3 regions of the Undibacterium sp. Tian12W genome follow, and region 3 is predicted to be linked to each of the others. Evidence: predicted binding sites of a transcription regulator. Region 3 holds the regulator's gene; each other region holds the start of a gene.
The links. Region 3 encodes LexA, which represses DNA repair genes until DNA is damaged. Its sites were predicted from a motif close to ACTGTATNNNNATACAGT; they were not measured.

Region 1 (4,490 bases), on a different contig from region 3:
CGATTCTGTCCAATTCGAATTTATTTTTTAGATTAATTAACCCTACGCAAGATTTTTGCCCAGCATATGGCTCACCACGATCCACAAGATGATATTGGACAAATTTGGCGGCAAACTGGCCAACTTTTTTCGCCCAATCTCTTATAGTTTCTGGAGTCCACATTTGAAAATATACATGCTGCGACGGCATATGTTCCGTAAGGGTAGTTTTTTCGCCGACGACATCGCTTATTTTTTGATTTGCTACTCGCTTCCCATTAAATAAAATTTCGATTACATCGGAAAGAATTCGCAGCTCGATTTTTTGCCTTATAAGAGTGTATGGAACGCTGTAGTAGTGGCCAAGATGCTCAATATGATAATCAGGGCCTACAATTACTTTCCGAATCTGTGAATATTCAAAATCCTGAACTGGCAGAGGACCTAAAGCAGGTCTGTCGATTTCCTCATACCGCGTTCGGCGGCATCCTGGAATTTTTTTAAATGGTCGATTATTTAAATCTTCCAACAATTTTTTAATTTCAATATTTAAGTCTGCGATTGAGAAAAAAATTTGATATCTCAGTCGAAGTAAAATCCAACGCTGTACAAGAAGCACGGCTCCTTCTACTTTTGGTTTATCTTTTGGACGACGAACCCGTGCGGGGATTATTGCCACTCTAAAATGTTCAGCAAATTGCTGATAGTTGATTTGAATCTTCGGTTCATAAAGATCCGGTTTGCTTACCGCTGATTTCAAATTGTCGGGTACGATTATTTTAGGGACACCTGCAAAATATTTTAAAGCGTTTACATTGGCCTTGATCCAATGTGGAATTGTCTGACTAGGGAACGCTTCGCAATAAGTAAGATTGGACGCCCCGAGAACTGCAACGAAAAGCTCTGCGCTCTCACTTTCCCCTGTTTCGGGATTCACTATTTTGGGACGTTTTCCAGAAAAATCCACAAACATCTTCTCGCCAGCTTTGTGAATTTGGCGCATCGATATTTTTAAGGTGTTTCGGAATTGACGATAATGGTGGCAAAATTGACTGTATTTATACCCATTTTCCTCGCGCAACCTATATTCTTCCCATAGAAGATACAGCGTCATATTTTCACGCTGCATTTCTGCATGAATCTCTAACATGTTTGGTAGCGGGCGAGCAATGTTCCGATTTTTTGCTTTTCGCTCGGACAAGAGCTTCTGTTCCAATTGGGCGTCATCAAGCATCATTATTTCAGCCCAATTTAACTCAGCACGTTTTGCAGCGCGAACTAAATTTCCTACTGTGTTATGGGAAACTCCAAAAATTTTTCCAACGGTCCGGTTCGACATGCATTGCACCAGACTTAGCCGCAATATCTCTCTTTTTTCTCTCAATTTCTTGCCTTTACTTTATTCTGGGCGAGCCTAAACAACGATCCTAAAAAGGATCTTTTTCATTTGATATTTATTGGGAGGAACGCGAGCGAACCCAATCGCCGCTTGACAAGCGTCGATTGTAGTCGTAGAGTACAGTCATCAGCTGCCCAGTTGATGACGTAGTACTTCGCGGCCCACTTAGGTGGGCCGTTTGCTTTCCACCTTCTTTTTATCGTTTTATATTCATCAGTTTTCCTTTATTTGATATTTTTTGCAGATTGACTCGATTTGTAAAAAATCTTCATCTTGTAAAGATAAGATTGTTTGAACAAATAAATGGGCAGTCGAATACCCTGCAGTGCACAATCCTTCTGGCAGTTGAAGTACGCGCTGCGAAGTTTGAGCTGCGAAAATTAGCGATGCAGCGAGGTTCGGCGTTAAGTTAAGGGCTTCAGATAATTTCTTTAATAGTGCGCTGTTGCTAGGGCTTGATGTACCATTTTCTATGCGCGATAGATAGGACTCACTAACACCAATAAGGCTGGCAAAAGCCCTCTGTGAATAGTTCATTTTGACGCGATGTTGACGTAGAAATTTTCCAAGCGGGGTTTCTTGCATTTAATTCTCTGAGCTTCAAACAGATTTGCCACTTTATACAATTTCATCCTTTCTTGCAAGTAGTAAAATACTGAACGAAAACAAAGACTTACGAATTTAATTGAATCGATTTTTTAATTTTTTTTTCTTTCGAAATGCATCAAAAATCACTTTTTTTCGGGCAAATTATTTAAATATTTTCTTTTCACTTGAGAAAAAAATAAAAATAAATGTTTAACTCAGTCGTATAAGGAAGGTCACCATAAAAAGACCTGCTCCATCAGGTAGCAGGTCTTTTCTTAACTTGCTGATCTGCACTATATCAACTCGCAAAATTGAGTAGTTAGAACGACTCCCAATCTGGAGTACTAGAAAGGACTAGTTTTGCAAGTGCAGGTTGCGCAATATTGCGCTCGACTAATTTTAGACGTACGTTGACCTTGGCATTACTAGTGCCAGAGGTACTGAGCTCAGCACACGGTTTTCACTATTTTGTGCTGCATAATGGATATGCTGATTGAGACTCGCTTTACCCTCTCTCCAATTTCTTACAAGTACCGGCAGCATCTTCGCCATGATTTAATGAATCCAACAATAGCTCGTTCTTTTTTCATTTAATGTAAATAAAACTAGATATTTAAATAATTATTAAATCGTTGCAAAAATGATCCGTTAACTTGGCATAGCGGAAAATCTCCCCGCCACCATCTCCCATTTCCAAGAAATCAACAACGGAAATGAAGATGACATTTAATTTTTTTGTGCATATACTGTACATTCATTCAGTATTTAGCCGACCAAAAAATTATTTTCCCAGCAACAAAATCATGATTGCCCAGTCTCCCACATCGCCCAATCTGTCGAGCGTCCTCGGTAGCATGCCGCACGCCATCTGGCGGGCCAGCGAGATGGCTGTCTATAAAGCATCGACGCTTTCCTCTGGTTTCAAAGACCTGGATGCAGAGTTACCCAATGAAGGCTGGCCACGGTCATCGTTGATCGAGCTGTTAGTCCAGCAAGCAGGTATCGGGGAAATGCAGCTCTTGAAGCCTGCCCTGGCAACGATCGCCAGGTCACAGCGCATCGCCTTGATCCAGCCGCCCCATGCCCCCAATGGCCTGACGTGCGAGAGCTGGAATTTGCCCGCCGAACGGCTCATGTGGCTTAAAGCCAAAACAACCGCCGATGCCTTGTGGACTACCGAGCAAATTTTGAAGAACGGTAGCTGTGGTGCAGTACTGCTCTGGCAAACGAATATTCGCGCTGAGGCCTTGCGGCGATTGAACCTGGCAGCACAGACGACCGACACTTATTTCTTTCTCATGCGTCCAGTGTCAGCGCAAAGAGATACTTCACCGGCACCACTTCGTTTAGCCCTCCGACCGGCGCGAGCGGGTGTCAATGTGGAAATCGTCAAGCGGCAAGGACCACATTCAGAACTTATCCATTTCATTAACCTGCCTGACATGCCTGTCAGTCGCCACACCAACTCAACGGAACACGATCATGCGCATGTGGATCAGCCTGCACTTGCGATACCTACCGCTGGAAGCGCTACGTCCCTCCTGGTCTGAGCCTGGCCCCTATGTATTAATGGAACAAGACCGTGTCCTTACCGCAACCCGAGAGGCGGCAGCTGCCGGAGTGCGGCCTGCAATGCGGCGCAGCGGTGTTGCTGCAGTCGTACCCGACGCGGTCATGATAGATCGTGACATCCACAAAGAAGACATTGCCTTTAACACCATCGCGATGGCGCTTTTGCGGTTCACTCCCGAAGTCACCTACGCTGATGATTACTGTGTCCTCATGGACGTTACTGCCAGTCTGAGTCTGTTCCGTGGCCCACGGGCTATTTGCAGGCAGATCAAGAAATGCGTGCGTATGCTGGGATTTACCGCCACCATGGGCACCGCTCCAACCGCCATGGGCGCATGGCTGCTCTCCAGGGTGCCGTTCAGCAAGAAATATAAACAGGTCAGGCGTACCGTCCAAACAGGCACCATGGAACGCTTGCTGGAATGCTTGCCTGTTTTGCTTCTGCCATCAGCACATGACCATTTTGAATGGTTGCAAGGCATAGGATGTGACACCATTGGTCAGCTACGCAAGCTGCCGAGAGCAGGATTGCAGAGGCGTACCAACAAGCTCTTGCTTGAGGCCATAGACAAAGCCTTTGGCATGGCACCAGAGTTATTTGAATGGATCAAGACACCCTTGACCTTTGCGGCACGCATGGAGACGCATGATCGTATCGAGCATGCAGAGGCATTGTTGTTTGGTTCTGAGCGCCTTTTATTGCAACTGGTCGGCTGGCTAGTGTCAGTGCAAAAGGCTGTTTCCTGTTTTGTTCTCTTTCTGGAACATGAGCGTGGCCGTGCAGCCATCGCGCCATCCGTTCTCGAAATCAGTCTGGCCGAACCGGCATGGCACGAAGATCACCTGATCCGTCTGTTGAAAGAGAGACTCGGTCGGCTTGAATTAGTGGCTCCCGTTATTGCCCTCAGGCTGGAAGTCCTGCAACTGGTGGATATGTTGCCACCAACCGATT
Region 2 (4,490 bases), on a different contig from region 3:
GTAATGCCACGTCAATCACTCCTGCTCCCTACTCATCAAGATAAGTAGGATTGTGTGCTAAACGTGGGTCAATTTTAGATGCAATTTATCCAGCAAAGTGGGTCAATTTTCAGTGCAAATCAACAGTCCCCGATCAATATGTCGCTGGATTTTACTGATGACGTTCAATGGCGAGTGAATTGCACTAACGATTCGGAAGATGCAGCTTAAATCAATTTTTGGATAGTGAAACTAAAATAAATTATTCTGTCATGAATGTACAAGCTAGTGTAGAAGTTTTTTCAGGGACGGCGATGGCAAAGGTTAAGACGATAAAACAAAACACTCTTTCTGTTTATAAATGGAAACGACTGGCCAAAGAGGCGCTTATCAACGCACTTCGTTTACACAAGGATGCCGTGTTACTTTTTGAAGCTGGTTCATATCCTTCTGCTTATCAAATCTCTGTATTGGCACTGGAAGAATTCGCGAAAGCAAAATGGGTTGATCACTATTATTATTCCTCGGTAACCAATGATGGATTTCCTGACGCTGAATTTGAACAGAGTTGGTTGAAACTGTTATATCTACACAGCGAGAAACAATTCGCTTTCATTAGCTATGATTTGTTCGAATTTACACCGGAGTTGGTCAAATTCATAAAATCTGGTCAACTAGAGCGAAAGAAGCAAAGCGCGGTGTACGTTGGGTTAGGGAGAGGAAGCAAAATCATTGATGTTAACAGTCGAATTTCAACACCAAAGTCGATCAAGTTAATTGATGCAAAAAGAATGATTTCGTGGGTGAACGCCGAATTTATATATATTCATAAATCCATAACGGTGAATTCTGGAAATTTCGGTATAGCTGATCTTGATGAAGTCATTTTGTGGAAAGCGAACCAATTCATTTTTGAGTGGCCGTATAAATCTAGAATAAGGTCTCGCAACAATAGATTCGCGCATTTGAATGCACAGACCCCCTAATTGCAAAATTTATGTCAGCAGCGTCTGTGCTCAAGATTCCTTGGTGCTTGGTCACACAATCAAGGCCTGGAGCTCTGTTTGAAGAAGACGCCACTGGCAGCCTACCCCGCACGCTGGTCAAACCGGCCTAAAATAGCGTGATTTCTCATTCTCTCAATAATCCTGAGTAAATCTCCATGATCATCACTCCAGCAATCACGAATTGGCTCAACTGGGTGGTCATAACAAGCCAACCACTTCGCCGCTACGACGCAAACGCGTTCCCGATAGGGTTTGGCTCTGCTGCTATCGTCGAATATGCTGGGCGAAGGTTTTTACTTTCAGTAGCCCATGTAGTAAATAATGACGAATCTGATTGGGTCATGGATATTGGACATGATCCGAAAATCGGCCCGGGCCAAGAAACCTGGCGGCCGCGTTCTTTTGTATACGCTGGCGAAGCAAACCACGGAACTGAAGTCACTGGCTTACTCGATTTCTGTTATGCCGAACTCCCATCGAGTCTAAAGTCGTTTTATCAATATCGATCCCTAGTCGCTTCAGGTAAAAGGCGTCTGCGTCATGTATTTCGATCAGACCTTTCGACCTTACCGAACGTCGAAGATGTTTACGCTTTTGCGGGCGAAGTAAATCCAGCACATCTTGGTTCAAATATTTTTTGCACTGACATGGTTATTTTCCCCGGTTTGAAATACCTCCGCACCGAAAACGAAATGCATGTCTTCAAATTGCCTGTTGAACATCCTGGACATAGCGAATTTAAAGGCTGCAGCGGCGCGCCTATTGTCGACATGAAAAAACGAATTGTAGCGTTGGTGTGCAAAGGGGATGAAGAGCAAGGTCTTGTATATGGCATTTCAGTGACACATTGCAAACCTTTTCTAGATTTTCTGTGTAACGTCAGTGTATAACGTGCCGCACTTTACTAGCCGTGCCGCACTTTACTAGCTTCCGATTCGAAGGGCAGCACCAGCGGCCAGCTACAAAGAGGAAACCAGCCGAGATTAACTTTGCCCGATTTTTGTCCATCCCCCTAATACAGCACAATGTGCCAGATGAGGCAAAATTCAAAGTTAAATGAGAAAAGTTCAAAGTTAAATGAAAATCGACAATGAGTTTTCTTGTACTAATTCTCCTTCTGTCGAAATTACAATCAAGTAACAAATGTTAATTTGCTACTAATGCTTGACTGTAAAATCCCCCATTCAGAAATCAATGCAAAAAGTCGCTTGCATAAATCACTGTTTTTTTATACAGTACTGCAAATCGCAGGAAATTAAGCCTGTATTCCTTTTTCCACCCGCCGCTTATTGAATGAAAGAATGTATGGACGATAAGAAACCAGAAAATGCCTCAGAAAAAGCAAAGGCACTTGCAGCAGCGCTGGCACAGATAGAAAAGCAGTTTGGTAAAGGTTCGGTCATGCGTATGGCCGATGGTGAAGTGGTGGAAGAGGTGCAGGTTGTTTCTACTGGCTCCCTGGGCCTGGATATCGCGCTGGGCGTCGGTGGCTTGCCACGTGGTCGCGTAGTTGAGATTTATGGCCCTGAATCCTCTGGTAAAACCACATTGACGCTGCAGGCAATTGCTGAAATGCAAAAGCTGGGCGGTACTTGTGCATTTATCGATGCTGAACATGCTTTGGACGTAGGCTACGCTCAAAAACTCGGTGTGAATCTGTCTGATTTACTGATTTCCCAGCCTGATACAGGTGAGCAAGCACTGGAAATTACCGATGCGCTGGTGCGCTCAGGTAGTGTTGATCTGGTGGTTATTGACTCGGTAGCAGCCTTGACGCCACGTGCCGAGATTGAAGGCGACATGGGTGATTCTTTGCCTGGTCTGCAAGCACGTCTGATGTCCCAGGCTTTACGTAAGCTGACTGGCAGTATCAAACGTACTAATACGCTGGTGATCTTTATTAATCAGATCCGTATGAAAATTGGCGTCATGTTTGGTAGCCCAGAAACGACAACAGGTGGTAATGCGCTGAAGTTTTATGCTTCCGTACGTCTGGATATCCGCCGCACTGGCTCCATCAAGTCGGGTGATGAAGTGGTGGGTAATGAAACCAAGGTCAAGGTAGTCAAGAACAAGGTGGCGCCACCATTTAAGGAAGCGCACTTTGATATCATGTATGGCGAAGGTACTTCACGCGAAGGTGAGATTCTGGATCTGGCAGCCGATGCCAAGATCATAGAAAAAGCCGGTGCCTGGTATAGCTATAACGGTGAGCGTATCGGCCAGGGTAAGGACAATGCACGTACTTATCTGAAAGAGCGTCCTGAACTGTCATTTGAAATTGAAAACAAAGTGCGCTTGCATCTGGGCGTGCCTTTGTTGATGCCGTCGGCGGCAACGGCTGAGTAAGTTGATTCACTAAGCTGAAGCCTAAGTTTTAGCGCTAAGTTGTAACACTGAGCTGCAGCGCTGTCAGCACTATAGTTTTGTATCATGCCGGTTGGTAGCTACCAACCGGCATTTTCGCTTTTAAAGTATGAAGAAACCTACCATTAGCCTGAAAGCCCGTGCCCTGCGTTATTTATCCATGCGTGAACATAGCCGCATGGAACTGGAACGCAAGCTGGCACGCTATGCGGAAGAGGGTGATGACGTGGCTGCCGTGCTGGATTTTTTGGAGGCGGCCAAGTATTTATCTGGCGAGCGGTTTTCTGAATCTTTGGTTAACCGGCGGCAGGCGAGGTTTGGCAATAACCGCATTTTGGCGGAGCTGCAAAGCCACGGCCTGGATGCGCAGGATATAGAAAACGTTAAAGAAGATTTAAAAGAGTCTGAGGTAGAGCGGGCTGTTCAGGTCTTGCACAGGAAATTTCGACATGCGCCGCAAGATCATCAGGAGAAGATGAAACAGGCGGCGTTTTTGCAGCAGAGGGGGTTTTCCGGCAGGGCGACGCAGGCGGCGATGCGAGCGCCGCGGGATGAGGATGATGAATAGTACTCACAATTCAATATGCTCACAATGTCAATAATGTCGCCCCAGCCTAGACTGGGGTCCAGCGGCGTTTGTTCATCTTGATTGCGGATCAATTATTTGTATAAACTTAAAAATCCTGAATAAGACCCCGACAGATTTAGCTCTAAGGGTGGTAACAAGATGGATTCCTGCCTGCGCACACTGCTGTCCGGAATAATTATCTTGACTCATTCGGAGAGTCAAGTACGAACAGCGTCTCGGCGATTCTTCTACGTCGAAGACTTAATTCTGCAATTGAATAATTTTTGTCAGCGATCATGCTTGAAGCTCCTTCCCCTTCAAGGGGAAGGTTGGGATGGGGATGGGTTTCTGTAGCAAAATCATTTACAGCCAATCGACTGAAACCCATCCCCACCCTAACCCTCCCCTTGAAAGGGAGGGAATTTACTCGTTATTGTTTGTCAAGGACATTATTCCGGACAGCAGTGAGCCTGCGCAGGAATGACGAAGTGGAGAATATTCTTATTATTGAAGCCGGGACATTAATTGAAGCCCTGGCATTGATTGAAGCACAGACATTGGGTTGATAA
Region 3 (4,490 bases):
TTAAATCAGACTATCAGAACGTCCCAGCATGGAGAAATGAACCAGTTTGTGACAAGTTTGTGACAAATAGCCAAATAGCCCAAAATTCAGCCATCGACATAAAAAAAGCCGGGAAAACCCGGCTTTTTTTTGAATTTGCCAAGACAGCAAATTAAGCGTGTTCGCCTACTACTGCAACATTAACGTCAACAACAACGTCAGTATGCAAAGCAACGGAAACACTGTGCTCGCCAGCGATCTTCAACGGACCTTGTGGCAAACGTACTTGTGCTTTTTCTACTGCGAAACCTTGTTTAGTCAGGGCTTCAGCGATATCAGCATTAGTGACGGAACCAAACAAACGGCCATCTACACCAGATTTTTGTGTGATTTGTACGGTCAGACCGGACAGTTTTTCGCCTTGAGCTTGAGCTGCTGCCAATTTGGCTGCTGCTGCTTTTTCCAGTTCAGCGCGTTTTGCTTCGAATTCAGCAACTGCAGCTGTCGTAGCACGACGAGCCATACGTTGTGGAATCAAAAAGTTACGTGCATAGCCGTCTTTAACGCGAACTACATCACCCAGATTGCCGAGATTAACGACTTTATCCAACAGAATAACTTGCATATTTTTCTCCTTTACCTTGTCGTCAATTACGCTGTGTGCAAATCAGTGTATGGCAGCAACGCGAGGTAACGTGCACGTTTGATTGCAGTGTCAACTTGACGTTGATACAGCGCTTTTGTACCGGTCAAACGTGCTGGCATGATTTTGCCGTTTTCTTGCACGAAATCTTTCAGTGTGTCGATGTCTTTGTAGTCAACTTTTTCTACATGTGCTGCTGTGAAGCGGCAGAATTTTTTGCGTTTGAACAAAGGGTTTTGTTGTTGACGCTTTTGCTTCAATTTGCTTTTGTCGAATTTTTTACCGAATGCCATTTTTGGCTCCTAATCTAGTAAATGTGTCTCGAATTCAGTGATGTGAAAAACGAGACTTTTGCTATTGCGATTTTTGCGCGCTAAAAAACCGGTGAATTCCATGGGCTGTTCCAAGGCAATTTCTGTAAAACGCTGGGATATTTCACCAGCAGCCATCGCAGAAATTTCAAACTCGACCTGCCGAACTGTGTTCGCCTCACGAGCCTCTGAACTATGCATCAAGGTAGCAGAAGCTATCGGGATACCGGCCGGGGTGTAGCGCAATGCGCTTTTTTCCACAATCCGGGCTACGAGCTTCAGCTGATTCACTATTTTTTTACGCGACCTTTGTCAATTATTAAGCAGCAGGCGCTTCAACACGTTGCGCTTTTGCAGCATCTTCTTTCTGAACAGCTTTCATCATAGGAGAAGGTGTTGTTTCTGCTTTTTTCAATTTGACTGTCAGGTGACGCAAGACAGCATCATTGAATTTGAATGCTGTTTCCAACTCGAGCAGAGTTTCAGCATCGCATTCGATGTTCAAGCAAACATAGTGTGCTTTTGCCAATTTTTGAATCATGTAAGCCAATTGACGACGACCCCAGTCTTCAACGCGGTGGATTTGACCACCACGGGCTACAACACTTGCCTTGTAGCGCTCGATCATTGCAGGAACTTGCTCGCTCTGATCTGGATGTACGATAAATACGATTTCATAATGACGCATATATTCTCCTTGTGGACAATAAAAATAGCCCGCCTCGGCGTCAAGACGAGTGCGGGAAGAGGAAAGCCGACAATAATAACCCAGTTTTTCATATTGATCAATTAGATCAGTGACTTAGGCTATTTATCTGCCAATTCCCGAAGGTAAGTGAGGTATTTTTTTCACATTTCTCAGTAATTGCGGTCATTTTGACTTGCATATTCAGCTTTACTGTATAAAAATACAGACTGCTTGTATATACAGCACCTTAACACTAGAAAACGCCATGCTCAAACTCACTTCCCGCCAGGAACAAATCCTGAACCTGATCAAAGACGCCATTCAAAACACGGGCTTTCCTCCTACCCGCGCCGAGATTGCGACAGAACTGGGGTTTCGCTCCACCAATGCGGCAGAAGAACATTTGCAAGCACTGGCACGCAAAGGCGTTATAGAAATTGCGGCAGGCACTTCACGCGGCATACGCCTGCTGGAGTCAGAGTTGTCCAGCCATATCACAGGCAAGCAACTGGCCTTGCCCCATCCTGCCCTGCTGCAACTAGCCCTGCCACTGGTTGGCCGGGTTGCTGCCGGCTCGCCGATACTGGCAAGTGAACATATAGAATCGACTTACCACGTAGATCCTGCCCTGTTCTCTGCCAAACCAGATTTTTTACTGAAGGTACGTGGCATGTCCATGCGTGACGCTGGCATACTTGATGGCGACTTGCTGGCAGTCAAAAAGGCAGACAGTGCCCGCAATGGCCAGATCGTTGTTGCCCGCCTCGGTGATGATGTTACCGTCAAACGCTATAAAAAAACTGGCAGTTTGATCGAGCTGATGCCAGAAAACCCGGATTATCCTGTGATCAAGATTGGTGATACGGAAGAAGATTTCGCGCTGGAAGGCCTGGCTGTCGGCCTAATGCGCAACTGGGTTTGAGGTCAGCCCGGGCGTGATCCTCCCCTCTCATCCGGATCACGCCCGGCTCGTCCCCAAACTTTTTTGATAGTGGCGCCAAAGGATGCACCTGCTATCAACAGTTCACGTGCTGAATTTGCGAGTTGACATAATCTCAGCCAACCCCCAACAGAATTTACTTGGGGCAGCGCAAAGATCAGAAGCAAAAAGTTCGCGAAACACTACTCCACGCCCACCCAATAGTCTCGCCTTGCAAGACGAGACTATTCATACTGCTAAAAGCATTTCGAGCGCGCATCGCGATAACATAACTAATGAACTCTTTTACGTCACTCTTTATGATTGATGCCTTATAGTTTCGCTGACTCTATACTTGCCGAGATATTGATGTTGATCATGTAAGCGATATTGATCGCAACATTTCTAGCGTACTTTTACAGAAAAACAGGCATTCTTACTTGCATAGGACCTGAGTTGATTTATCCGGATACTGTCAGCTATTCTCCATCCAAATCCAATATCAATTCAGCCTCTGCTTTCTTGCCATAGGCAATCGCATCTTGCGACTTGATGAAGGGTAGTCCATCCTCATCATTCAGAATTAATCCGTTGGACATTGAACACAAGACTGCTGACGCAATAGTCGACGCTATCAGTTCAGTTAAATCACTGTGCGTCGAAAAGGTCACCAGATAATCTCTACCCTTAAGCTGCGGTGTCGCATCTTCGTCCAAAAAATCGTCTTCCAACTCTTCGAAAAAATATTCGAACCCAGTTTCTTCACCCTTGTATATGCAGGGCAAAAACCCGGAAAATTCTTCAACATCAAAATCCGTGTCAATTTGCAGATCAAACTCTGCATCCGCAATTGCTTGCGCCCATCGCTTGGGGATAGGCATTTTCTCTTTTTCTAGAATCACAAAAATATCGACAGACATATTTCACCTGGTAAAAAATCAAATATATGGCTCTTGCTGGAAGCCTCGTGCAATTCCGGCTTTTACCATTTCTATCCGTTCGGGAGTCGGATGATAGCCACGCTTCCCAACGTAGGCCACATACGTTTCATATGAACGAACTGTCGGAAACCAGGGTAGAGCGTATTTATCAATTAATTCCAATACAGATCTTAAAACTTGTTCAATATCTTCCTCATTTTCGACAGAAAACATTGGGTCGCTAAACATATTTTTGGGAAAATCCTCAGAGAGGCGGCCACCAATCAATATATAGTCGGGTGGGAACTCTCCAAGTTCACCATTTGGATGATTTACCCAAGGCGACCAGATCGTTACATTGATATCAAGAAATCCGCCTGAACTTATTCTTGCGACAAACATATCAAATAAAGGCCCGCGCTTACGCCAAAAAGTAAATTTCTTTTCTACGGCAAACCCGCGCCGCCGCATCGCGTCGTGGAACCATTTGCTCGCGTGTTTATCAAGTTGCGCCAAAGTAGTCATAGAACCAGACCATTTCCAATCTAAAAATAAAGAGAATGAATCATAGATTAAATTGAACCCGTGTTGACAACAATTTAACATTACCGCAATTGCGCAACGACATAAAACTGCCTGCAAAAAAAATCGCCCGATTCAAAAATCGGGCGATTTCATTTTTTTGTTGCCAGCACTTGGCTGGCAAGCACCAACAAATGCTGACTAACTTAGTGCTTTACCACAGTCGTATCCGCTGGTGTTTCTGGCGTTGCCGGTGTTGCTGCGGCAGCCACAGGGACTGGTTCGTCAACCAAAGGAACAGGCTGGGTTTCCAGTGCAATTTCCAGGACCTTGTCTATCCAGCGTACCGGGATGATTTCCAGTTTGTTTTTGACATTGTCCGGGATCTCAGCCAGATCCTTGGCATTTTCCTCAGGTATCAATACTGTCTTGATACCACCACGGTGAGCAGCGAGCAATTTCTCTTTCAAGCCACCGATAGGCAATACTTCGCCGCGCAGGGTGATCT

Region 1: the regulator LexA is predicted to act here: its motif matches at 2,712-2,729, upstream of imuA (translesion DNA synthesis-associated protein ImuA).
Region 2: the regulator LexA is predicted to act here: its motif matches at 2,206-2,223, upstream of recA (recombinase RecA).

Annotation. Positions count from the first base shown of each region.
Region 1 is NZ_JBMPPK010000035.1:5,752-10,241, forward strand. Features, by position in the region: gene istA (IS21 family transposase) at 1-1,327, opposite strand, end outside; gene ACO0LI_RS28855 (helix-turn-helix domain-containing protein) at 1,592-1,963, opposite strand; gene imuA (translesion DNA synthesis-associated protein ImuA) at 2,770-3,516, shown strand; gene ACO0LI_RS28865 (Y-family DNA polymerase) at 3,449-4,490, shown strand, end outside.
Region 2 is NZ_JBMPPK010000015.1:162,268-166,757, forward strand. Features, by position in the region: partial or broken gene ACO0LI_RS19735 (helix-turn-helix domain-containing protein) at 1-19, opposite strand, end outside; gene ACO0LI_RS19740 (AbiV family abortive infection protein) at 252-965, shown strand; gene ACO0LI_RS19745 (hypothetical protein) at 1,142-1,876, shown strand; gene recA (recombinase RecA) at 2,292-3,335, shown strand; gene recX (recombination regulator RecX) at 3,463-3,921, shown strand; gene ACO0LI_RS19760 (hypothetical protein) at 4,218-4,487, shown strand.
Region 3 is NZ_JBMPPK010000014.1:41,708-46,197, reverse strand. Features, by position in the region: gene rplI (50S ribosomal protein L9) at 152-604, opposite strand; gene rpsR (30S ribosomal protein S18) at 631-915, opposite strand; gene priB (primosomal replication protein N) at 925-1,224, opposite strand; gene rpsF (30S ribosomal protein S6) at 1,253-1,621, opposite strand; gene lexA (transcriptional repressor LexA) at 1,887-2,543, shown strand; gene ACO0LI_RS18290 (hypothetical protein) at 3,020-3,460, opposite strand; gene ACO0LI_RS18285 (hypothetical protein) at 3,479-3,985, opposite strand; gene lon (endopeptidase La) at 4,189-4,490, opposite strand, start outside.